Regions from separate parts of the Enterobacter pseudoroggenkampii genome, predicted to be linked through region 3. Evidence: predicted binding sites of a transcription regulator. Region 3 holds the regulator's gene; each other region holds the start of a gene.
The links. Region 3 encodes LexA, which represses DNA repair genes until DNA is damaged. Its sites were predicted from a motif close to TNCTGTATGTACATACAGNA; they were not measured.
Positions count from the first base shown of each region.

Region 1: umuD (translesion error-prone DNA polymerase V autoproteolytic subunit) is a predicted target of LexA. The motif match lies at 3,914-3,933, and genes of this name have one in related genera.
Region 2: sulA (SOS-induced cell division inhibitor SulA) is a predicted target of LexA. The motif match lies at 4,015-4,034, and genes of this name have one in related genera.

Region 1 is NZ_JAPMLV010000009.1:2,903-10,682, reverse strand. Features, by position in the region: gene sopA (plasmid-partitioning protein SopA) at 1-578, shown strand, start outside; gene OTG14_RS22220 (ParB/RepB/Spo0J family plasmid partition protein) at 578-1,540, shown strand; gene OTG14_RS22215 (Y-family DNA polymerase) at 2,189-3,460, opposite strand; gene umuD (translesion error-prone DNA polymerase V autoproteolytic subunit) at 3,460-3,891, opposite strand; gene parM (plasmid segregation protein ParM domain-containing protein) at 4,123-5,094, shown strand; gene OTG14_RS22200 (plasmid partitioning/stability family protein) at 5,097-5,759, shown strand; gene OTG14_RS22195 (hypothetical protein) at 5,763-6,026, shown strand; gene OTG14_RS22190 (hypothetical protein) at 6,055-6,258, shown strand; gene OTG14_RS22185 (hypothetical protein) at 6,553-6,933, shown strand; gene OTG14_RS22180 (DNA methylase) at 7,339-7,780, shown strand, end outside.
Region 2 is NZ_JAPMLV010000001.1:718,649-726,428, reverse strand. Features, by position in the region: gene helD (DNA helicase IV) at 1-502, opposite strand, end outside; gene OTG14_RS03425 (YccF domain-containing protein) at 626-1,072, shown strand; gene yccS (YccS family putative transporter) at 1,092-3,254, shown strand; gene OTG14_RS03415 (TfoX/Sxy family DNA transformation protein) at 3,211-3,837, opposite strand; gene sulA (SOS-induced cell division inhibitor SulA) at 4,055-4,564, shown strand; gene ompA (porin OmpA) at 4,919-5,974, shown strand; gene matP (macrodomain Ter protein MatP) at 6,038-6,490, opposite strand; gene OTG14_RS03395 (AAA family ATPase) at 6,677-7,780, shown strand, end outside.
Region 3 is NZ_JAPMLV010000008.1:64,547-72,326, reverse strand. Features, by position in the region: gene dusA (tRNA dihydrouridine(20/20a) synthase DusA) at 1-17, opposite strand, end outside; gene OTG14_RS21845 (conjugal transfer protein TraF) at 100-1,410, opposite strand; gene OTG14_RS21840 (cupin domain-containing protein) at 1,583-2,071, opposite strand; gene zur (zinc uptake transcriptional repressor Zur) at 2,187-2,699, shown strand; gene OTG14_RS21830 (CsbD family protein) at 2,747-2,956, opposite strand; gene dinF (MATE family efflux transporter DinF) at 3,077-4,414, opposite strand; gene lexA (transcriptional repressor LexA) at 4,478-5,086, opposite strand; gene OTG14_RS21815 (diacylglycerol kinase) at 5,195-5,563, opposite strand; gene plsB (glycerol-3-phosphate 1-O-acyltransferase PlsB) at 5,718-7,780, shown strand, end outside.

The DNA of each region.
Region 1 (7,780 bases), on a different contig from region 3:
GCCTTGCCCTGCACCGCATTGAGACAGAGCTCATGGGAAGGTTTGACAACGGAAAACTGCCGACAGAACCTCATATGATGCTTCGCTTGGCCATCGAAACGGTGGCTCATGATTATGATGTCATTGTTATCGACAGTGCACCGAACCTCGGTATTGGTACCATCAATGTCGTCTGTGCTGCTGATGTACTCATCGTGCCAACGCCAGCAGAGTTATTTGATTACACCTCTGCCCTTCAGTTTTTTGACATGCTGCGCGATCTGTTAAAAAACGTGGACCTGCAGGGTTTTGAACCTGACGTCAGAATTCTTCTGACCAAATACAGCAATAACAATGGCTCACAGTCACCCTGGATGGAAGAACAGATCCGCGATGCCTGGGGAAGCATGGTACTGAAAAATGTTGTACGCGAGACCGACGAAGTCGGTAAAGGTCAGATCCGTATGAGAACGGTATTTGAGCAGGCTATCGATCAGCGCTCATCTACAGGAGCCTGGCGAAATGCGCTGGCTATCTGGGAGCCTGTTTGTAATGAAATTTTTGATCGCCTGATTAAACCTCGCTGGGAGATCAGATAATGAAACGTGCACCAGTCATTCCAAAACATACCGTAAAAGATATCCGCCCCGAAACTGAACAGTCGGCACCCGCTGCACCGATGGTTGATTCATTAATTGCACGGGTGGGAGCCATGGCCCGCGGGAATACCATTCTGCTTCCGGTTTGTGGTCGGGAAGTGAAATTTGTTCTTGAAGCCATCCCGGGCGAGAGTGTTGAAACGGTATCAAGAGTCTGGTCAGGTAATGAACGTGACCAGGAACTACTGACCGAAGACGCGCTTGATGATCTGATCCCCTCTTTTCTCCTGAGTGGTCAGCAGACGCCTGCGTTCGGACGACGGGTAGAAGGTGTAATTGAGATTGCAGATGGCAGTCGTCGCCGTAAAGCCGCCATAATGACATCATCGGATTATCGCGTTCTCGTGGGCGATCTCGATGACGAACAGATGATGTCGTTATCTAGGTTGGGTAATGATTACCGCCCAGTCAGTGCTTATGAACGGGGTAAGCGCTATGCACAGCGGTTGGAAAATGATTTTAACGGCAATATCTCTGCTTTGGCTGAAGCTGAGAATATTTCCCGTAAAATCATCACGCGTTGCATCAACACAGCCCATTTGCCAAAATCAGTGGTTGCCCTGTTTACTCATCCTGGTGAACTTTCCGCCCGCTCAGGGGAGGCGCTGTACAAAGCATTTTCGGGAAAAGAAGCTTTATTGTTGCAACGGACACAACAGCTTCATGAGCAAAAGAAAGCGGGAGTTATCTTTGAATCCGAGGAAGTTATTGGTTTACTGACGGATGTTCTGAAAGAGCCATCAGGTAAAAAAGTTAATCTTAATACCCGTCATCAATTTGTACCTGGTGCGACAGCCCTATACAAAGGCGATAAGGTGATTTTTAATCTCGATAAATCTCGTTTGCCTGCCGAGTGTATCGAGAAGATAGAAAACATACTGCGCGACCTACAAAAAGTTTAGCTTGTTTAATGATACAAGCGAGCGTTATCGTTAATTTCCAATATCCTTAATGCGTTACATGCTGCTTCGAAATATATACATCCGGAGCAGCTATTATCTGCACTATAGCCCTGAGCTGTTAAAAAGGTCTGTTTTCTTCTCTCAACCTGATTGTTACCATAATTTAAAATCTAGTTCCTGCTACTTTTTCTTAACTAGTTCCACGGTTCACCCCTCAACCTGCATATTAGAACTCAGACGCTAACCCATCCCGGAATACTGATTCTACACACCAGATTAACTGGGACCATGGTCCCACCTCCTACTTACGTGTCAGAACTCACCCGTCAACCCCGCCCGGAATATCGATTCCACACACCGGATTTAACTGGGACCACGGTCCCACCTCATACTTGCGTGGCAGAACTCACCCGTCAAACCCCACCGGGAATATCGATTCCACACGCCGGATTTAACTGGGACCATGGTCCCACTCTGTTCAGTTGTTTCTATCACAATACCGATTTTGAGATTGTTACAGTGATTCCTGTATTCGGCGCGTAAGAAGATTATGTTCGTTTTGTTCCCTGGTGCTTCCTCGCTCACTCGCGGGCTTCGCCATGTCGTTCGGCTGCGGCGAGCACTACTGGCTCTCTCTGAAAGCAGAATTTATCTGATCCTCGCAACGGGAATATCTTTCCAGCGGGTGGTGTACGCAGGGGAGAGCATATTGCGTTTCATTTGCCATGCAGGCGCAATCCCTCGTCCGGCAAACCAGACCTGTCCCAGACCGGAATGATTAATGCCATCGAGAACCTTCATCAGCTCGGCGCTGTGAGGACGTGGCGGACGTTCGTCGAACAGCTGCAGCTGCGAAACGCCGGAGCCGGTGAAGTCATTCAGCATCACACCGGCTTTGGCATACCGGTGCCCGTCCTTCCAGATACGCTCCAGAGCCGTTGTGGCGGCCGCAATAATGTCCCGGGTGTCCTGAGTGGGTGTAAGCAGTTTCTCCGTGGCCACGTTGCCGTAGTAAGGCTCTTTAACGGCGAACGGAGACGTTTTGATGAAAACGGAAATATGCCGGCAGTACTGGCGCTCTTTACGCAGCTTTTCTGAGGCCCGCTCTGCGTACTGACAGACAGCCTGCCGCAGCGAATCGTATTCAGTGACCTTCTCACCAAAGCTGCGGCTGCAGACTATCTGCTGCTTTGTCGGCGGGGCTTCCTCAAGCGACATGCAACTTTCCCCGTTCAGTTCCCGCACCGTTCGCTCGAGGACCACGGAGAAATTTTTGCGGATGAAGGCCGGGTTCGTCAGGGCCAGATCGAGCGCGGTCTTAATGCCCAGTACATTGAGTTTGCGTGCAATACGGTTTCCCACGCCCCAAATCTCTTCGACCGGCTGCAGTGAAAGCAGTTTCCGCGTTCGCTGAGGATTCCCCCGGGTCAGGGCGAGCACGCCACGAAACTGTTTCCACTCCTTTGAGGCCCACTGGGCTGATTTTGCCAGCGTTTTCGTTGGTCCGGCGCCCACGCCGATGGTCAGACGGGTACAGTCATACACGTGCTGGCGCAGCTGCCGGCCGAAGTCCTCCAGGTCCATACAATGCTCAACGCCGGTCAGGTCGAGGAACATCTCGTCAATCGAATACTGTTCCACCCTGGGGGCCAGCTCCTCCAGGCAGCTCATCACGCGCGCCGACATCGAGGCATAAAGTTCATAGTTGCTTGAGAACGCGTATATTTTTTCCGGGTACCTTTCGTTTTTCATCTGAAACCACGGTGTGCCCATTTTGATCCAGGGCTTTGCCTCGGCACTTCTTGCGATTACGCAGCCATCGTTATTACTGAGCACCACAACCGGCTTTCCTTTCAAATCCGGGCGGAAAACACGTTCGCAGCTGGCATAAAAACTGTTCACATCGGCCAGGGCAAACATCAGTACATCTCCCGGGGACGGTGAATGATGTGCGTGACGACGCCAAAGATATCCAGATCGTCCGGATCGGGATAAATCGGTGACCAGGCCGCGTTCATGGGCTGCAGCGTCAGTCGTGGCGTCAGCAGCAGCCGTTTAACCGTAAATTCCCCCTGCACGCTGGCCACAACAATATCGCCATGCCGGGGCTTCTCGGCACTGTCCACAACCAGCAGATCGCCATTGTACAGGCTGCCGTCAGCCATGCTGTCTCCGCTTGCACGAAGGTAGTAAGTCGCGCTCGGATGCCGTATGCAGTAATCATGGAGATCCAGGTCGGACTCGACATAGTCAGCTGCAGGGCTGGGAAAACCGCAGCAGGCGAGGTCTGCAAACAACGGATGGGCCTGTGGCGGGAGTTCTTTCCCGGTGCTGAACAGCTGCAGTTTCATCTTTCCTCCTGATGTCTAAATATACTGGTTATTTATACAGTATATTTAACAGCGTGAGGATAATCCAGATCGCCTGCGCCATGAACAGAATGAGTAACCTAAGCTACTCAAAATGTTCGTAAATATCATTTTGATTCTTTATTGTTGCTCATAATGAGAAATAAGGCTTTTGTTTTTCCATTTTGCTCTTATAATATGTATCAAATTGAGTTTAATTGACGGAGCATAATGATGAATATTTACTGCGATGATGGTTCAACTAATGTTAAGCTGGCATGGTTTGATGGAAACGAGCTGCAGACCCGGGTTTCTGCTAACTCCTTCCGGCATGGCTGGAAAGTGGCGGAGTTCAGTGCTGCAACGTTCAACTATCAGGTGGGCACGCTGAAATACACCTGGGACAGCGTCAGCCGGGATGCCATCCCGACAACAAACGTGGAGTATCAGTACGGTGATCTCAACCTGCTGGCCGTGCATCATGCGCTGCTGAACAGCGGGCTTGAGCCGCAGCCGGTGAGCCTGACCGTGACGCTGCCCCTGAGCGAGTATTATGACGGGGACTGCCAGCGGAACGAGGAGAACATCCGACGCAAACGGGAAAACCTGATGCGTGAGCTGGTTCTGAATAAGGGCAGGGCATTTACCGTAACGGACGTGAAGGTGATGCCGGAATCACTGCCGGCGGCGTTCTCCCGTCTCGCGGAGCTGAAACCCGGACCCGCTGAGACCACCCTGATTATCGATCTCGGCGGAACCACGCTCGATGCCGGTGTTATTGTCGGACAGTTTGATGATATCAGTGCAGTACACGGCAATCCATCTGTCGGCGTGTCACAGGTCACCCGCGCAGCTGCAGGCGCGCTGCGGGCTGCAGACAGCGAAACCAGCGCGCTTATTGCTGACACGGTCATCCGCAACCGCAATGATCGTCAGTATCTGCAGCGTGTGATCAACGATGCCGGAAAAATTGACGATGTGCTGAACAAAATTACAGAGGCAATCACTTCCCTGGGCGCACGTGTCACCAGTGAGCTGACGGCCTTCAGGAACGTTAACCGGGTATTCCTGGTCGGGGGAGGGGCATCCCTCATTGAAGAGGCTATCCGTCAGGCCTGGCCTCTGGCTCCTGACCGTATTGAGGTTATAGGCGATCCGCAACTGGCGCTGGCCAGAGAGATTGCCCTTTACAATAAAGAGGACTAAACGTGCCGGACGGCCAGTATTCTTTCTATCTGCACAGCGACGATCGCACCGACATCGCGGCGATGGCGACCATCAGCACCATCTCACAGCCCCTGCGCGGTGACTTCATCCGGACCGCCGCCACCGCCGGGGCGGTGATGTACCAGACGGATGCCCGTTTACCGGCGCTGATCCCGGTATTCTTTGACGGGCATCTGAGCGCCATCCGGCTTTGTGCCGTGATGGCGCTGGTATCCGGCTCCTGGTCTTCACTCTCAGGACTTCCTGATGAGCCTGATGGTGGCGTGGCGGCTCTGGCCATGTCACCGGAGACGGAATACCAGCGCCGGCGTTACACCCTGACGCTTCAGGATGACCGGAGCAGTGAACGGGTTGAGCGTGTGCTGACGGGCGTGTCATCCCGCCTGCGTGGCGAGCTGCTGAGAAACCTGATTATCACCGGTCTGGCCCTGCATACGACCGCACCGGAGCTGCCGCGTCTGCTGGCCAGTATGCCGGTACCGCCCGGCACGGTCAGCGAGCTGCAGGTTCTGGTTCAGCAGATGGCCGGTACAGCTGGCGCGTGTAAGGCTGCAGTACCGGAGAAACCAGCAGAGCCTGCCGCACCGTTAACCGGTGACGCGACCAGGATAAAGAAAAATATGCGACGGGCATTCGGAGACTAAAACATGTCAGTGATTAAACAAAAGGCAGAACAGTGCATTCATACCTTTCTGCGCGCCCGGAACGTGCCCGAATCCCAGTGGCCGGAACGTGTCAAAAAGACCGGCAGGGGAATGATACTGGCAGGCGTGGCCGTCGTCGTTCCCGGCGTACTGGCTGATAACATATCCCTGCCGGTGACAATCGCGATGCAGGTCTGCTACGCCTCGCTGATCGGCCTCGGGGTTCTCCTGGCGTTTGACGAGAAAAAACCAGAGGGGCGGGGATGAGTATGAACATTAACCTGAAGGAAACTGTATGCAGCTTGAAGAACTGACAGGAGAAGAACGCACGCTGGTAGTTGTGGCATTGCAGGCGCTGCACCGTGAGAGATTAACCGCATCAAATGCAGTCTTTACGGCCTGTAGTCTGGCCGGAAAGGAGCAGCCGCCGGAAGAGATTTTTGGGCTGCGTGAAGTTCAGGATGCGCTGAGACGTATGGGTGCTGCACCTGCGCGTTAAATCCGGCCCCGTACATTTCATGGCAAAAAAACGGCAGGGTGACATCTCTCCCTGCCGGTGACAATCGCGATGCAGGTCTGCTATGCCTCGCTGATCGGCATCGGGGATCTCCTGGCTTTTGACGATAAAAAGGCGAAGAGCCGATCCTGAGCAAGAACATCGTTCAGAGTGGTAACCAGACAGCCAGGGAGAGACTGATGCAAAAGGTTAAGAGAGCGGGGCTGACGCTGGCGGCGGCCAGCGAGCTGTTGAACTGTCAGGAAATAAAGGAAATGAACACAATGAGGAGGACAAATGAAGTGTAATACTGCAATTTTGTTTGTGGCGCTCACACTGGCAATACCTGGTGCGGTGAATGCCGCAGCCACAGTGGCGGTTCTTGACCAGATGGCCACGAAAAAGCAAAAGGAACGTGAAGACCAGCTCGAAGCCGTGGAACGTGATGCTTTGGCACAGCCAGATGCATGGAAAGCGTATCTACAGGTGTCTGACGCAGTGCCTGCTGATGCTCCCATCATGCTGCAAAACCGCTACCGCAGCCTCGCCATTTCACTGGCACTGAAGGCTGCAATGGCCTGTTCCCCAGACGCTCTCAAGCTCCTCGGGCGTAACGACGTGATAGAGTTTCGCGTACTCCGATCATCGTTAGTCTCAGCCTGCAGTACAGCTAAATAAGTTTCGTGCCAGCTGTCCACTTCCAGATTCCAGTCTTCAGCTGGCATTGTCTCATTTTCTCAATCCTGTAACCCTCTGTCCTGCATTGTTCTCTTCAGGACTAAAAAAAACGGCAGGGTGACATTTCATCCCTGCCGTCAAATAAAAGGATGTCGGTTCCCTCCTCTTTAATGGCCGCCAGTCGGCGGCGTGTTCAACGCCGTGCCTTCACGCTAACCCGGCCGCTGCGGTCGCAAGGGTTCACGTTGTCTCCGTCCTCACCCGTTCGCACCTTTCACGGTGCATTCAGCCCGTGAAAGGCTTGCGCTGCGGCTTGCGGCGTCGCCCCTGCGCCCTCCGCTTTCCGCCGGGTTTTTGTGGCGGCACGGCGCAACAGGGTGCCGCATATCAGAGAGGAGTATGTCTATGTCCCGTTTTATTCTGGGTGACTGCGTGCAGGTGATGTCCCGTTTTCCGGCGCGTGCCGTTGATTTTATTCTTACCGATCCGCCGTATCTGGTTGGCTATAAAGACCGTACCGGCCGCACCCTGGCCGGGGACAACTCTGCCGAATGGCTCCAGCCCGCATGTCATGAAATGTACCGCGTGCTGAAAAACGACAGCCTTATGGTGAGCTTCTATGCCTGGAACCGCGCGGATCTGTTTCTGAATGCGTGGAAAGCGGCTGGCTTCCGGGTGGTTGGCCATATCGTCTTTGCCAAGAGCTACGCCTCAAAGTCGACATTCGTGGGTTACACACATGAAAGCGCCTACCTGCTGGCGAAGGGGAGGCCGCAAACCCCGGACCGTCCCATCCCGGACGTGATCCCCTGGAAATACACGGGCAACCGACACCATCCGACGGAGA
Region 2 (7,780 bases), on a different contig from region 3:
TATCCTTATCATTCAGCCAGGCCTGACACTGGCGCCAGGCGTCGCGACAGTTGTCAAACTCGTCAAGACGCGTCACGGAGAGCGGCAGCGCCGAGAGTGCCTGTCGGATCTTTTGCTGCAGCCCGGCGGTCTGCTGACGGGTTAGCCACGCGTGTTGCGCGTTGCTTTGCGCGATATCGTCCAGTACCTGCTGGAGCACCTGGGCGGCAATCACGCTCATATCCTGGCTCCACTGCTGCCAGAGTGCGTTCAGGTGATGGTGGAAACGCTGAGTTTCCGCCCACTCGGTGCCGTGAAGACGCACGACTTTATCGTCAGGCAGAACGAACTCCAGCTCGCCCCACACCAGCCCGCGTTTGCAGTGGATAGCCAGAAGCTGATTAAACGGAATAAGGTATTCGTGGCGTTCCCCGGAGACTTTCACCCCGGCATTAAGGAGAACAACCCTGTCGTAAGGGTGTTGCGCCAGGCGTTTGCCTAACGACGTTGCTTTCAGTTCCATGTTCCGCCAAATCCACGAAGAGATAATTTACCTGACAGTTTAACTGCCAGTTTTAAGGTGCTCCAGCCTAAAAAAACGTTACAATCATTGGGCGTTAATTTTATCGAAAGGAAGTGAGGGTTTATGCGTACCGTTCTGAATGTGTTGAATTTTGTGCTGGGCGGCTTTGCCACCACCCTTTCCTGGCTTTTTGCCACGCTGGTGAGCATCGTCCTGATTTTCACGCTTCCCCTGACCCGTTCCTGCTGGGAAATCACAAAACTCTCCTTAATCCCCTACGGGAATGAAGCCATCCACGTTGACGAGCTGAATCCGGAGAACAAAAACGCCCTGATGAATACGGGCGGAACCCTGCTGAACATTCTGTGGCTCATTTTCTTCGGCTGGTGGCTGTGCATCATGCATATTTTTGCCGGTATTGCACAGTGCATCACGATTATTGGTATTCCGGTGGGGATCGCGAACTTTAAGATCGCCGCTATCGCCCTTTGGCCCGTCGGTCGCAGGGTTGTTCCGGTAGAAGTGGCCCAGGCGGCGCGTGAAGCAAACGCTCGTCGTCGTTTTCAGTAAATAAGGACTGGCCGCGTTTATGCTAAGCCCACTGCTTCGCCGTTATACCTGGAACAGCACCTGGCTTTATAACGTCAGGATATTCATCGCGCTTTGCGGCACGGTTGCTCTGCCCTGGTGGCTGAATGATGTCAAACTCACTATTCCGCTCACGCTGGGAGTGGTGGCCGGGGCGCTGGCGGACCTGGACGATCGTCTGGCCGGGCGTTTGCGTAATCTGGTCATTACGCTTGTCTGCTTTTTTATTGCGTCAGCGTCCGTTGAGCTGCTTTTCCCGTGGCCCTGGCTGTTTGCCCTGGGTCTTACCCTCTCAACCAGCGGGTTTATTTTGCTGGGTGGCCTTGGGCAGCGCTATGCCACCATCGCTTTTGGTGCATTGCTGATCGCCATCTACACTATGCTGGGCGTTTCCCTGTACGACCAGTGGTACCAGCAGCCGGTTCTGCTGTTGCTGGGTGCCATCTGGTATAACCTGCTGACGCTAACCGGTCATCTGATCTTCCCGGTTCGCCCTCTGCAGGATAATCTTGCCCGCAGCTTTGAGCAGTTAGCCCACTATCTGGAACTGAAATCCCGGCTGTTCGACCCGGATATCGAGGAAGAAAGCCAGGCTCCGCTCTACGATCTGGCGCTGGCAAACGGCCAGCTGGTTGCCACCCTTAACCAGACAAAAGCCTCTCTGCTGACCCGTCTGCGCGGCGATCGCGGTCAGCGCGGAACGCGAAGGACCTTACACTACTATTTTGCCGCCCAGGATATTCATGAACGTGCCAGCTCCTCGCACGTTCAGTATGCCGCCCTGCGCGAGAGATTCCGCTACAGCGACGTGATGTTCCGCTTCCAGCGCCTGCTCTCCATGCAGTCTCAGGCGTGTCAGCGGCTCTCGCGCTCCATTCTGCTGCGCACGCCCTATCAGCATGATCCCCGCTTTGAACGCGTATTCAGCCACCTTGATGCGGCGCTCGACCGCGTTCAGGCCAGCGGAACGTCACCGGAACATATCAAAGCGCTGGGCTTTTTGCTGAACAACCTGCGGGCGATTGATGCACAGCTGGCAACCATTGAGTCCGAACAGGCGATGGCACTGCCGGGCAGTGAGGTGGAAAACCAGCTTGCTGATGACAGCGTGCACGGCGTTAGCGATATGTGGCTACGCCTGAGCCGGAACTTTACGCCGGAGTCGGCTCTCTTTCGCCACGCGGTGAGAATGTCGCTGGTGCTGTGCGTGGGGTATGCCTTTATTCAGATAACCGGACTGCACCACGGCTACTGGATCCTGCTCACCAGCCTGTTCGTCTGCCAGCCGAACTATAACGCCACCCGACATCGTCTTGCGCTGCGTATTATCGGTACGCTGGTTGGCGTCGCGATCGGCCTTCCGGTGCTCTATTTCGTGCCTTCCGTCGAAGGTCAATTGATTCTGATCGTCATCACCGGCGTGCTGTTCTTCGCGTTTCGCAACGTGCAGTATGCCCACGCCACCATGTTTATCACGCTGCTGGTACTGCTCTGCTTTAACCTGCTGGGTGAAGGCTTTGAAGTCGCCCTGCCCCGCGTGATCGATACCCTGATAGGCTGCGCGATTGCCTGGGCCGCGGTCAGCTTTATCTGGCCGGACTGGCGTTTCCGCAATTTGCCGCGCGTGGTCGACAGGGCGATGAATGCCAACTGTCGTTACCTTGACGCTATTCTGGAGCAGTACCACCAGGGCCGCGATAACCGCCTGGCTTACCGGATAGCACGTCGTGATGCGCACAACAGTGATGCAGAACTGGCCTCCGTTGTCTCTAACATGTCAACGGAGCCTCGCGCCACGGCGGAAATTCGTGAGACCGCGTTCCGCCTGCTCTGCCTGAACCATACGTTTACCAGCTATATTTCGACGCTGGGTGCACACCGCGAGAAACTCACCAACCCGGGTATTCTCAACCTGCTCGATGACGCCGTCTGTTATGTCGATGACGCGCTTCATCACCGCCCAGCCGATGAACCGCGCGTACAACAGGCGCTGAATGAACTGGCGCAACGCATTGCGCATCTTGACCCGGGAAACGACAGCAAAGCGCCGCTGGTTCTTCAGCAGATAGGCCTGCTTATCGCTCTGCTGCCTGAAATTTGCCGGCTGCAACAGCAAATCGCTACCTGGAGGAGTGATTCTCCTGTGGCTCAGGCAGCGCATTAAACCACTCCGTTAGCTCCCGGCGAATGCCTGCCGGGAGTGCCGCCTCATGCAGCCCTTCAATAGCCCCTTCGAGCGCGAAGAGGACTTTAATACTGAGCGCTTTATTTTTCGCCCGCATCTTCAGCCAGCTGGCTCTGGCGCCCAGCGCCCGCAGCGTTTCCTCATTAGTGATACCGGCTTCAAAAAGCAAGACTTCAAGCTGAAAGGTCAGGTTTGGCAGATCCTTGAGTCGGTTTCGTTGATGGCGCTGATAGCGCTCTTTTCTTGCCGCACTGAGCGCAAACGAGGAGAGCTGAAGCAACCGCTCCCTGTCCTGCCATAATCCGTCATCCACACGATAATAGTTGAGCAGCACCGGGCGGCCTCGCTTCATCAATGTCAAAAATGAGGAGGCATTCTTTACGCAGTATTTCGCACTCTCCTCACAAGCCCGAAGATAAAGCTCGCCATCAGACACCATGGCAAAAACCGCATCATCCACCGCCAGGGTGTAGCCGCCAAACAGCGCGCGATGATGAATCTCGCCCAACGGGGAGAGGTATTCCTGGGATTTATAAATCCGTTCATAAGATATCTTTTTCATGATATTTCCCTTCAAAATCATAAAGTAACAACGAAATTTCTTACTAGCGGATCCGTTAGCAGGAAAATAGGCAACTTATCGCCGTTGAGCAAGATGATTTTTCCAGGGGCATCAAGATTGAATGAATTTTGCGAGTCGCTTTCCGAAAATGAGGTTGATCTTTATGCATACAGGGGTTACTGTATATCCATACAGTAACTACAGGGCTGGAATGAATATGCACACTTCAGGCTATGCAAATCGCGCAATCTCTCTCTCTTCTGCCGCAGGCAATGTCGCGCAGAATTCCGTCGAGCGTGTTTCCACAGGGCTTATCAGTGAAGTGGTTTATCGTGAAGACCAGCCCCTGTTGACGCAACTTCTGTTGTTGCCGTTATTACAACAGCTTGGTCAGCAATCGCGCTGGCAGCTTTGGCTAACGCCTCAGCAAAAACTGAGCCGTGAGTGGGTTCAGTCCGCTGGCCTTCCGCTGACCAAGGTCATGCAGATTAATCAGCTCTCACCGTGCGATACCGTTGAGTCGATGATCCGCGCGTTACGCACCGGAAATTACAGCGTGGTAATTGGATGGTTACCCGAAGAATTGACGGAAGAGGAACATTTCCGTCTGACTGAAGCCGCTGAAGAAGGGAGTGCGATCGGGTTCATTATGCGTCCGGTTCGATCGGATTCTTACCGCAGAGGACAACTTTCTGGGCTAAAAATTCACTCAAATTTGTATCATTGAGTGAAATTAAGATTTTTCCTGGAATTTTTTTCGACCACAAGATGGCATTAAAGTTCCCGGTCTGAAAATTGCGGCAAGGCTTGTCTGGTGCGGTTCTCCTTCATTTTATTGCACAAAATTCGTTCTAAAAATGTTAAATAATCGGTATACGGAACTTTTTTTTTCATATGCCTGACAGACTTCACACTTGTAAGTTTTCAGCTACGTTGTAGACTTTACATCGCCAGGGGTGCTCGGCCTAAGCCGAAGATATCGGTAGATTTATATTTGACCACGCCCCCCGGTGAAGGATTTAACCGTGATTCTCTCTTGAGACTTTCATGGCGAATTTTGGATGATAACGAGGCGCAAAAAATGAAAAAGACAGCTATCGCGATTGCAGTGGCACTGGCTGGCTTCGCTACCGTAGCGCAGGCCGCTCCGAAAGATAATACCTGGTATGCAGGTGGTAAACTGGGCTGGTCTCAGTTCCACGACACCGGCTGGTACAACAAAGACCTGAACAACGATGGCCCGACTCACGAGAGCCAGCTTGGTGCAGGTGCGTTCGGTGGCTATCAGGTTAACCCGTATGTTGGTTTTGAAATGGGTTACGACTGGTTAGGTCGTATGCCATACAAAGGCGACACCGTAAACGGCGCTTTCAAAGCACAGGGCGTTCAGCTGACCGCTAAACTGGGTTACCCAGTAACTGACGATCTGGACGTGTACACCCGTCTGGGCGGCATGGTATGGCGCGCTGACTCCAGCAACAACCAGGTTGGTAGCGACCATGACACCGGTGTTTCCCCAGTATTCGCTGGTGGCGTTGAGTGGGCTATGACCCGTGACATCGCTACCCGTCTGGAATACCAGTGGGTTAACAACATCGGCGACGGCAACACCGTTGGTGTTCGTCCAGACAACGGCATGCTGAGCGTAGGTGTTTCCTACCGTTTCGGCCAGCAGGAAGAAGCAGCACCAGTTGTTGCTCCAGCGCCGGCTCCAGCTCCAGAAGTACAGACCAAGCACTTCACTCTGAAGTCTGACGTTCTGTTCAACTTCAACAAAGCGACTCTGAAACCAGAAGGTCAGCAGGCACTGGATCAGCTGTACTCTCAGCTGAGCAACCTGGATCCTAAAGACGGTTCTGTAGTGGTTCTGGGCTTCACCGACCGTATCGGTTCTGACGCTTACAACCAGAAACTGTCTGAGAAACGTGCTCAGTCTGTTGTTGATTACCTGATCTCTAAAGGTATCCCAGCTAACAAGATCTCCCCACGTGGTATGGGCGAATCTAACCCAGTTACTGGCAACACCTGTGACAACGTGAAAGCTCGCGCTGCACTGATCGACTGCCTGGCTCCAGATCGTCGCGTAGAGATCGAAGTTAAAGGCATCAAAGACGTTGTAACTCAGCCAGCGGCATAAGTTAACGTCTTATAAAAAAACCCCGCCATGCGGGGTTTTTTATTGTCTGAAGAAAAGAAAAATCTACTTTTTACCCAACAGCGCCTGAAGGTCGCTCTTCAGCGTCGACATCTGGTTGGCGTACTTCTCTTTATGTTCGGCATCCTCAATCAACTGCACGATGGTTTCCGAAAGCGTTTTACCCCGTCGTTGTGCCAGCCCAGCCAGACGTTGCCAGACAACGAACTCAAGGTCGATTGATTTTTTTCGAGTGTGCTGATGCTCAGCATTAAAATGCCGTTTGCGTCGCGCACGGATAGTTTGCTTCATCCGGTTTAACAAGGCAGGATTGATGTGTTTCTCAATCCAGCCGTTAACCTGTACCGGTTCATTTTCGAGGGTCAGCAAAATATCCACGGCTTCTTGCGCAGCGCTGGCTTCGATGTAGCAGGTGATCAGCTCCCCTTCACGGTGCTTTTTGACCAGGTACTTCCATTTCCAGCCGCTTTCGAGATTTTCCAGTTGTTGATATTTCATTGCGATCTCAGTGTTACCACGTAACTCTGTTCAGAATATCAGTTTTTTAGCAATCTGCTGAAAAGAAATCATATCCTGTGAGTGAATGCAGCCAATCGCCCTGTCGAAATACCCAATCCCGCTTGGGTACAGCCCCCCGCTTACGGTATACTCCACGCTTTTACATCTGACTAAAAAACATCAACTTTGACCATTACGAAACTTGCATGGCGTGACCTTGTTCCGGATACCGAAAGTTATCAGGAACTGTTTGCACAGCCCGAACTCGCAAAAGAACACGAATTCATCCTTAGCGATACGCAGCCCCGTTTGCATTACGCGCTGGAGCAGGTCTTAAGCCCATGGGCAACTGCGCCTTTCATGCTGCTCAAAGCCCCGGAAGAAGCGGAATACCTGACGTTGTTCGGGGATGCCGTGCGTCAGTTAAAGCCGGAAGCGAACGCCGTTTTTGGCGGCCAGTATCGTATCGCGGGACATGATGTCACTTTCGAACCGGCGGCACAGGCCGACGGCCATTTTGCCGCTAAGGGCGAGGTGATTACCGCTAACTGGGTCGAGGCTGAACAACTCTTTGGTTGTCTGCGCCAGTTTAACGGCGAGCTTTCGCTGCAGCCTGGGCTGGTACATCGCGCAAATGGCGGTGTTCTGATCATCTCACTGCGCACCCTGCTCTCGCAGCCGCTGCTGTGGATGCGTCTGAAAACCATCGTGCACCAGCAGCGTTTCGACTGGGTCGGCTACGATGAGTCTCGTCCTCTGCCCGTCTCTGTTCCCTCTATGCCGCTGTCGCTGACCGTCGTGCTGACGGGCGACCGTGAATCGCTGGCGGACTTCCAGGAAATGGAGCCGGAACTGGCTGAGCAGGCCGTGTATAGCGAATACGAAGACAACATCCAGATTGCTGACGCCGACGATATGGCGCAGTGGTGTCAGTGGGTGATGGCCGTTGCCGAACGTTTTGCGCTGCCAACCCCTGCGGCTGACGCGTGGCCGGGCTTAATCCGCGAAGCGGTACGCTACACCGGTGACCAGGAAACGCTGCCGCTTTGCCCGCTCTGGATCGGCAAACAGCTGCGTGAAGTGGGTGTGATTAGCGGTGACGGGGCGTTCACCGGCGAACAGCTCACTCAGATGCTGGCACAGCGTGAGTGGCGAGAAGGTTATCTTGCTGACCGCATGCAGGATGAAATTCTGCTCGAACAAATTCTGGTGGAAACCGAAGGCGAACGCGTCGGGCAGATTAACGCCCTGTCTGTGATTGAATTTCCTGGCCATCCGCGCGCATTCGGG
Region 3 (7,780 bases):
TGTGATTCTGACGACATGGCGAAGTTTTAAGCATCTGGTGGAAAAGGGGCGCTACTATAGCACAAAGAAAAGCCGGAGGCGCAGCGCCTCCGGTGGACTTTAGAACGTCATGCTCAGCTGAGCCCCTGCGCCCCAGGTTTCGTCTTCACCGTACAGGCCCATCAGGTCAACATGAACGGTACTGAATGGCGCGAAACCGACACCGCCGGTAAAGACATTGCTGTCGTTACCCTTCACGTCCGCGCGATAACCCGCACGCACCGCCAGCCAGCTGAGCGGCGTCACCTCGGCACCCACGCCAACATACTGCGACGTATCTTCGCTCTTAAATCCTTTGGTTTCCGTCAAATCGCCATCGGCGGTCAGCGTCACCAGATCGTTGTGCCAGGCGGCTCCGGCGGTCACCAGCGGACGGATCTGGTAGGTATCTTTATAGCTCACCACTTCTCCCGTCCGCCCGTTGCGGATACGGATATCTTTGGTGTCGATATCGCGCGACATCAGGTTTTGGCCGCTCACGCCGACCGTCCAGTTCTCGCCGAAATCAGCCGCAATACCGGCATCGACGTTAAAGCCCGTATCGTCTGTGCGGTAGCGGCTGTCGTTCCACTTGTTACTGTCGTAATCGTAGATTGAGGTGGTGTAGTTATAGACCCAGGTTTTTTGCAGTTTTGGCGTCACGCCTACGGAAACCGGGACGCCGCCGAGGTCAAACTGACGGGCAACGGCAACGCCGTAGTCAGACACAATCGCCGCCCGGCCAGACGCTGTTGAGTTGAGGTTTTTAGTGATCTGATCCGTGCCGTTCAGCGCAGCGTCCAGGGCAACACCGGCAGCCACCACTTTGCTTCTTTGAATACCGCGCAGATAATCAATATCTTGCTGATCGATAGACGAGCTAACCCGGCCATGAGCATAGCCTTTCGCCATAAAGGCCACGGAAAGCACATCGTTAGGGATACTCACCGCAAGCCCTGCTCCTGCCGTCGCGCGTGCGGTTTTGCCTTTGAGATAGTCCAGCTCATCGGCGAGATCTTTGGCCGCGCCCTGGAATTGATTAATGGAACCTAACGGATTAGTGATAATCTCCCTTGGCGTGAGGTCATCAACCACATCCTTGTAGTGATTAATTTTGTCGTTGATGGTATCAATCTCGTCCTGAAGATTGTCTTCATCCGTCACCTGCACCCCAACGGCTGGCAAGATGACCGTCACATCATCGTCTGGTTTTGCCTTTGCCAGCAGCGCCGGGTTAATTAACGCCCCACTGCCATAGCTCCCGGAGGCAACGCCCGTCCCGCCCATGGCGTCACTCCGTGATTCTGTCCAGGTATTGGCTGCTCCCGCCTGATTTGCCATAAACAAGGAGACAGCAATGCTAACCACCGAAAATTTAAAATTTTTTTTCACAGTATGCCCGTTATAGTCTGTTATGAAATAACCCCTGTCTGTTATCACCCAAACAGGAACGAACTATTGCTGTGAATAAGTAGTAAAAGACCCGCTATTTCTGTCCCTAAGTAAAACTCCCTTACGGCCTGTTATATTTTGTGACGGCCCTCAATATTTATAGATGAGGAAATTATTTTTTCCCAGGTTTTCCATCATGCGGTCCAAAAAACTGGGGTGGGTGGTCTACCCAGCGATCCTCACGGGTAGCGGCATACACCGGATTGAGGGGATAGTAGATGCGATTGTGCTTCTTGTTGGCCTCGCCTACGACCAGCAACCGCACCTCTTCCTCCGTGTTGTTAATAAAGGTGTGGCAGATACCGGTTCCGGCAGGAAACCCCACGCTGTCGCCCGGTTCAAGTTTCCACAGATAGCCATTTATCCACGCTTCTGGATAACCTTCGAGCACATAAATGAACTCTTCTTCATCGCTTTCCGCATGCGGATAGGACGTTCTGCGCCCTGGCGGCAAACGCTCATGATGGATACCAATGCGCCTGAGTCCAAGCTTACGAGCCAACGGGGCGCCGATAGAAAAAAGCTCATCGCTATCTGGATAGGTCGAATCATCCGCACCTTCTACGTCGCGCCAGTGCCGAATACAGTCAGGTTTTTTCATTGTTTATTTCCCGGTTTGTAATGGGTCAGGTATAGCACAGACTGGCGGATCTCGGTGTTTTTACCAGAACATGATAAAGTGGGGGTTTTCCGTCCTATAACATCCGGGGTGCTACATGGATAAGTCCACAAAAGAGCTGTTAGCGCAGGCCGAAAAGCTGTGTGCGCAACGCAATGTGCGCCTGACTCCGCAGCGCCTTGAAGTATTACGTCTGATGAGCCTGCAGCAGGGTGCCATCAGCGCCTACGATCTGCTCGATCTTCTCCGCGAAAGCGAGCCGCAGGCAAAGCCGCCAACGGTGTATCGCGCCCTGGATTTCCTGCTTGAACAAGGGTTCGTGCACAAGGTGGAATCCACCAACAGCTATGTGCTGTGCCATCTGTTCGATCAGCCCACCCACACATCGGCGATGTTTATCTGTGACCGCTGCGGCGTGGTGAAAGAAGAGGCTGCGGAAGGCGTGGAAGACATTATGCATACGCTGGCAGCGAAAATGGGGTTTGCCCTGCGTCATAACGTGATTGAGGCGCACGGGCTCTGTTCCGCGTGCGTGGAGGTGGAAGCCTGTCGTCATCAGGACGCGTGCCAGCACGACCACTCAATTCTTGTGAAGAAAAAGCCGCGTTAACGGCAAAAGAAAAGGCGGCTTAGAGCCGCCCTGTGGGTTATTCAGCGTTACCAGCGGTAGTCGTTACGGGTTTCCCAGTCTTTGACTTCGTTTTCCGCCTGATCTTTCGCGTAGCCGTAACGTTCCTGAATTTTACCGACAAGCTGATCGCGTTTACCTTCAATGACGGTCATATCGTCATCCGTCAGCTTACCCCACTTTTCTTTCGCTTTACCTTTGAACTGCTTCCAGTTGCCGCCGATTTCGTCTTTATTCATCATCGTGTCCTCTTAGTTAAGCGTCGGGTCGTAACGTCCGTTACGTTCTTTTCTGCTGGACGTGATAATTATTGTAGTTAAGGATTCGGCAGTTGGTTTCACATTCGGAATCTTTAACCGTCACGATATATCGTGACGTGAAGAGAACCAGGTATTGTTTTGCCAGTGGCGGTGCCAGATAAACGCCAGCGACAACCCTCGCAGCGAGAGGAAAACGGCCAGGGCCAGCCACAAACCGTGATTACCCAGCCAGGGGAGCGTCAGCAGCGTCAGACCAAACCCGGCCGCTGCAACCGCCATACTGTTACGCATTTCCGCTCCGCGCGTCGCACCAATAAACATGCCGTCCAGCAGATAACACCAGACGCCGACCACCGGTAAGACGACTTGCCAGATGAGATAGTGACTCGCCAGCTCGCGCAGCGCAGGGATAGACGTCAGCAATGCAACGATCTGCTCACCAAAGCAGGCGTAAACCAGGCCAAACGCCAGCGCCACCAGTCCCGACTGACGGCAGGCTGCCCGCCAGACATCCCGTAGTTGCCCGCTTTCACGCGCACCGTACGCCTGCCCGGAATGCGCTTCTACCGCATAGGCAAAACCGTCCAGCGCGTAGGCGGTAAAGGTCAGTAGCGTCATCAATACCGCGTTGACCGCAACGATTTCTGGCCCCAGTCGAGCCCCGAAGACCGTCAGCGCGCCGAAGCAGAGCTGAAGCAGCAGCGAGCGCAGCATGATGTCTCGGTTAAGCGCCAGCAGCTTACGGATATTGCCGCGCCATGCGGTTTTGAGCAGCGCCAGGGAGATGCCGCGCATCGCCAGCACGCGCCAGACCATCCACAGGCCAATGATAAAGGTCCCGTATTCGGCAATCGCCGTCGCCAGCGCTGCGCCCTGCACGTTCATATGCTGGCCCATCACCAGCCAGACATCCAAAACGATATTGAGCAGGTTACCCACCACCAGCAAAATCACTGGTGCACGGGCGTACTGCACGCCCAGTAGCCACCCCAGCAGAACCAGGTTAGCCAGCGACGCGGGCGCGCTGAGCCAGCGGATTTCAAGGAACCGTCGCGCCTGCGCGAGTACCGCCTCGCTACCGCCAACAACATGAAGCGCAAGGTCGATCAGGGGCGCACGCAATAAAACGATTAACGCCCCCGCGCCAAGCGCGAGGATCAGCGGCTGGACCAGCGCTCGCGCCAGACGCAGCGGATCTTTTGCACCATAAGCCTGTGCCGTGAGCCCGGTGGTGCTCATACGCAAAAAGAGCAGCAGCATAAACAGGAAGCTGGTTGCCGTCGCGCCAATCGCCACGCCGCCAAGATAAACAGGCGAATCAAGATGGCCAATAACGGCAGTATCGACCAGACCCAGCAAGGGAACGGTAATATTGGAGAAGATCATCGGCAGAGCAAGACGCCACAATGCCTTATCGGATGCCGTCAGCAGTGACATGAAAAATACCGGGTGTGGAGAATGAAGCAGGCTACAGCGGCGCCATAGCCTGTCAGGAAGAGGTTACAGCCATTCGCCGTTGCGAATGACCCCAACCGCCAGCCCTTCGATAGAGAAGTTGTGTTCGCGCAGATCGACCACAATCGGGGAGAACTCGTTGTTTTCAGGCAGTAGCTGAACGGTGTTCCCCTGTTTTTTCAGACGCTTGACGGTCACTTCGTCGTCAATGCGCGCGACCACCACCTGGCCGTTACGCACATCCTGCGTTTTGTGCACCGCAAGCAGATCGCCGTCAAGAATACCGATGTCTTTCATCGACATACCGCTGACGCGCAGCAGGAAATCAGCGCTCGGTTTGAACATGGCTGGATCGACCTGGTAATGGCCTTCAATATGCTGCTGTGCCAGTAAAGGCTCACCGGCAGCAACACGCCCCACCAGCGGAATGCCCGTCTCTTCTTCCACCAGCAGGCGGATACCACGTGACGCGCCCGAGACAATCTCAATCACGCCCTTACGCGCCAGCGCTTTCAGGTGTTCTTCGGCAGCATTCGGAGAACGGAAGCCCAGACGCTGCGCGATTTCCGCACGCGTGGGTGGCATACCCGTCTGGCCGATATGATCCCGGATGAGATCAAACACCTCTTGCTGCCTGGTCGTTAATGCTTTCATTCCGCCCCCTGGGTGTATATACAGTTATGCTGTGAGTATATACAGTCAAAGGCGATTTTGGAACCAAAAACTGCACAAAAAACCAGGGACTTAATTATTCCTCGAGGCTCATCGGAAATGTGACCAAAGCAGCGTGACCCAGGTGATAGCGGCAGTGATAATCGCCAGCAACACGGCAGCAGAGCCCATGTCTTTTGCGCGGCCAGAAAGTTCATGGAAATCTGAACCAATGCGATCAACCACGGCCTCAATAGCGCTATTAAGAATTTCCACTATCATCACCAGAAGCACGGAACCTATAAGAAGTACGCGGGTAATCGCATCAACATCAAGGAAACAGGCGACGATCACCGCGATGATAGCGGCGATGCCCTCCTGGCGAAAGGCGGCTTCGTTGATCCACGCGGCACGGAAACCTTTCCATGAATAGCCGGCGGCTTTGATGATACGCGTTAACCCAGTGGTATTATTGGCCATTAAAAGAACCTTTTATGAAAAAAAGCGTCAGTAACAGGAACTGTAGCGCGTTTCGCTACAGCCTGAAGTATGACGGGTAACAACAGAAATTTTGCGCGCTTTCTGTTATCCTTGCGCCGCAATTGCATTATTAACCAGAGGCTTTACATCGTTTATGTCCGGCTGGCCACGAATTTACTACAAATTACTTAATTTACCATTAAGCATCCTGGTAAAAAGCAAGTCTATCCCAGCAGAACCCGCGCTGGAATTGGGGCTCGATACGTCACGTCCTATTATGTACGTTTTGCCTTATAACTCGAAGGCAGACTTACTGACGCTTCGCGCCCAGTGTCTGGCGCATGACTTACCTGACCCGCTTGAACCGCTTGAAGTTGACGGTACGCTGCTGCCGCGCTATGTGTTCATTCACGGTGGACCGCGCGTGTTTACCTACTACACGCCAAAAGAAGAGTCCATCAAGCTGTTCCATGACTATCTCGACCTGCACCGCAGCAACCCCGATCTGGATGTGCAGATGGTGCCGGTATCGGTGATGTTTGGTCGTCGTCCGGGCCGTGAAAAAGGTGAAGAGAACCCGCCGCTGCGCATGCTTAACGGCATCCAGAAGTTCTTTGCGGTCTCCTGGCTGGGGCGCGACAGCTTTGTGCGTTTCTCCCCTTCCGTTTCGCTGCGTCGCATGGCGGACGAGCACGGCACCGACAAGATCATCGCGCAAAAACTGGCGCGCGTGGCGCGTATGCACTTCGCCCGTCAGCGCCTTGCTGCCGTTGGGCCGCGTCTCCCGGCGCGTCAGGATCTGTTCAACAAGCTGTTGGCCTCCAAAGCGATTGCCCGCGCCGTTGAAGACGAAGCGCGCAGCAAGAAAATATCGCATGAGAAAGCCCAGCAGAACGCCATTGCGCTGATGGAAGAGATTGCAGCGAACTTCTCTTACGAGATGATTCGCCTGTCCGATCGTATTCTCGGCTTTACCTGGAACCGTCTCTACCAGGGCATCAACGTTCATAACGCCGAGCGTGTACGTCAGCTGGCGCATGATGGCCATGAGATTGTCTATGTTCCCTGCCACCGCAGCCATATGGACTACCTGCTTCTTTCCTACGTGCTCTATCATCAGGGGCTGGTACCACCGCACATTGCTGCCGGTATCAACCTGAACTTCTGGCCAGCAGGTCCAATTTTCCGCCGCCTGGGCGCATTCTTTATCCGTCGTACCTTCAAGGGCAACAAGCTCTACTCCACCGTGTTCCGCGAGTATCTGGGCGAGCTGTTCAGCCGCGGCTATTCCGTGGAGTACTTCGTGGAGGGCGGTCGTTCCCGTACCGGACGTCTTCTCGATCCGAAAACCGGCACGCTGTCGATGACCATTCAGGCGATGCTGCGCGGAGGAACCCGTCCCATCACGCTGGTGCCAATCTACATTGGCTACGAGCACGTGATGGAAGTGGGCACGTACGCGAAAGAGCTGCGTGGTGCAACCAAAGAGAAAGAGAGCCTGCCGCAGATGCTGCGCGGCCTGAGCAAGCTGCGTAATCTCGGTCAGGGCTACGTGAACTTCGGCGAACCGATGCCGTTGATGACGTACCTGAACCATCACGTTCCCGAGTGGCGCGAATCCATCGATCCTATCGAAGCGATTCGTCCAGCCTGGCTGACGCCAACGGTCAACGGCATCGCGTCCGAGCTGATGGTGCGCATTAACAACGCCGGTGCGGCTAACGCCATGAACCTGTGCTGTACGGCACTTCTGGCTTCGCGTCAGCGCTCGCTGACCCGTGAACAGCTCACGGAGCAGCTGGATTGCTATCTGGATATGATGCGTAACGTGCCGTACTCGGTTGATTCGACCGTGCCTTCTGCAACCGCCAGTGAACTTATCGATCACGCGCTGCAGATGAACAAGTTTGAAGTCGAAAAGGACACGATCGGCGACATCATCATTCTGCCGCGCGAGCAGGCAGTGCTGATGACCTACTACCGAAACAACATCACCCATATGCTGATGCTGCCGTCGCTCATGGCGGCTATCATCACCCAGCATCGCCGTATCTCGCGTCAGGAACTCTTGCGTCACGTTGAGACGCTCTATCCGATGCTGAAAGCGGAGCTGTTCCTGCGCTGGAGCAAGGATGAGCTGGCGGGCGAGCTGGATAAACTGACGGAAGAGCTGCGTCGTCAGGGGCTGATCACCGTCACGAACGACGAGCTGCACAT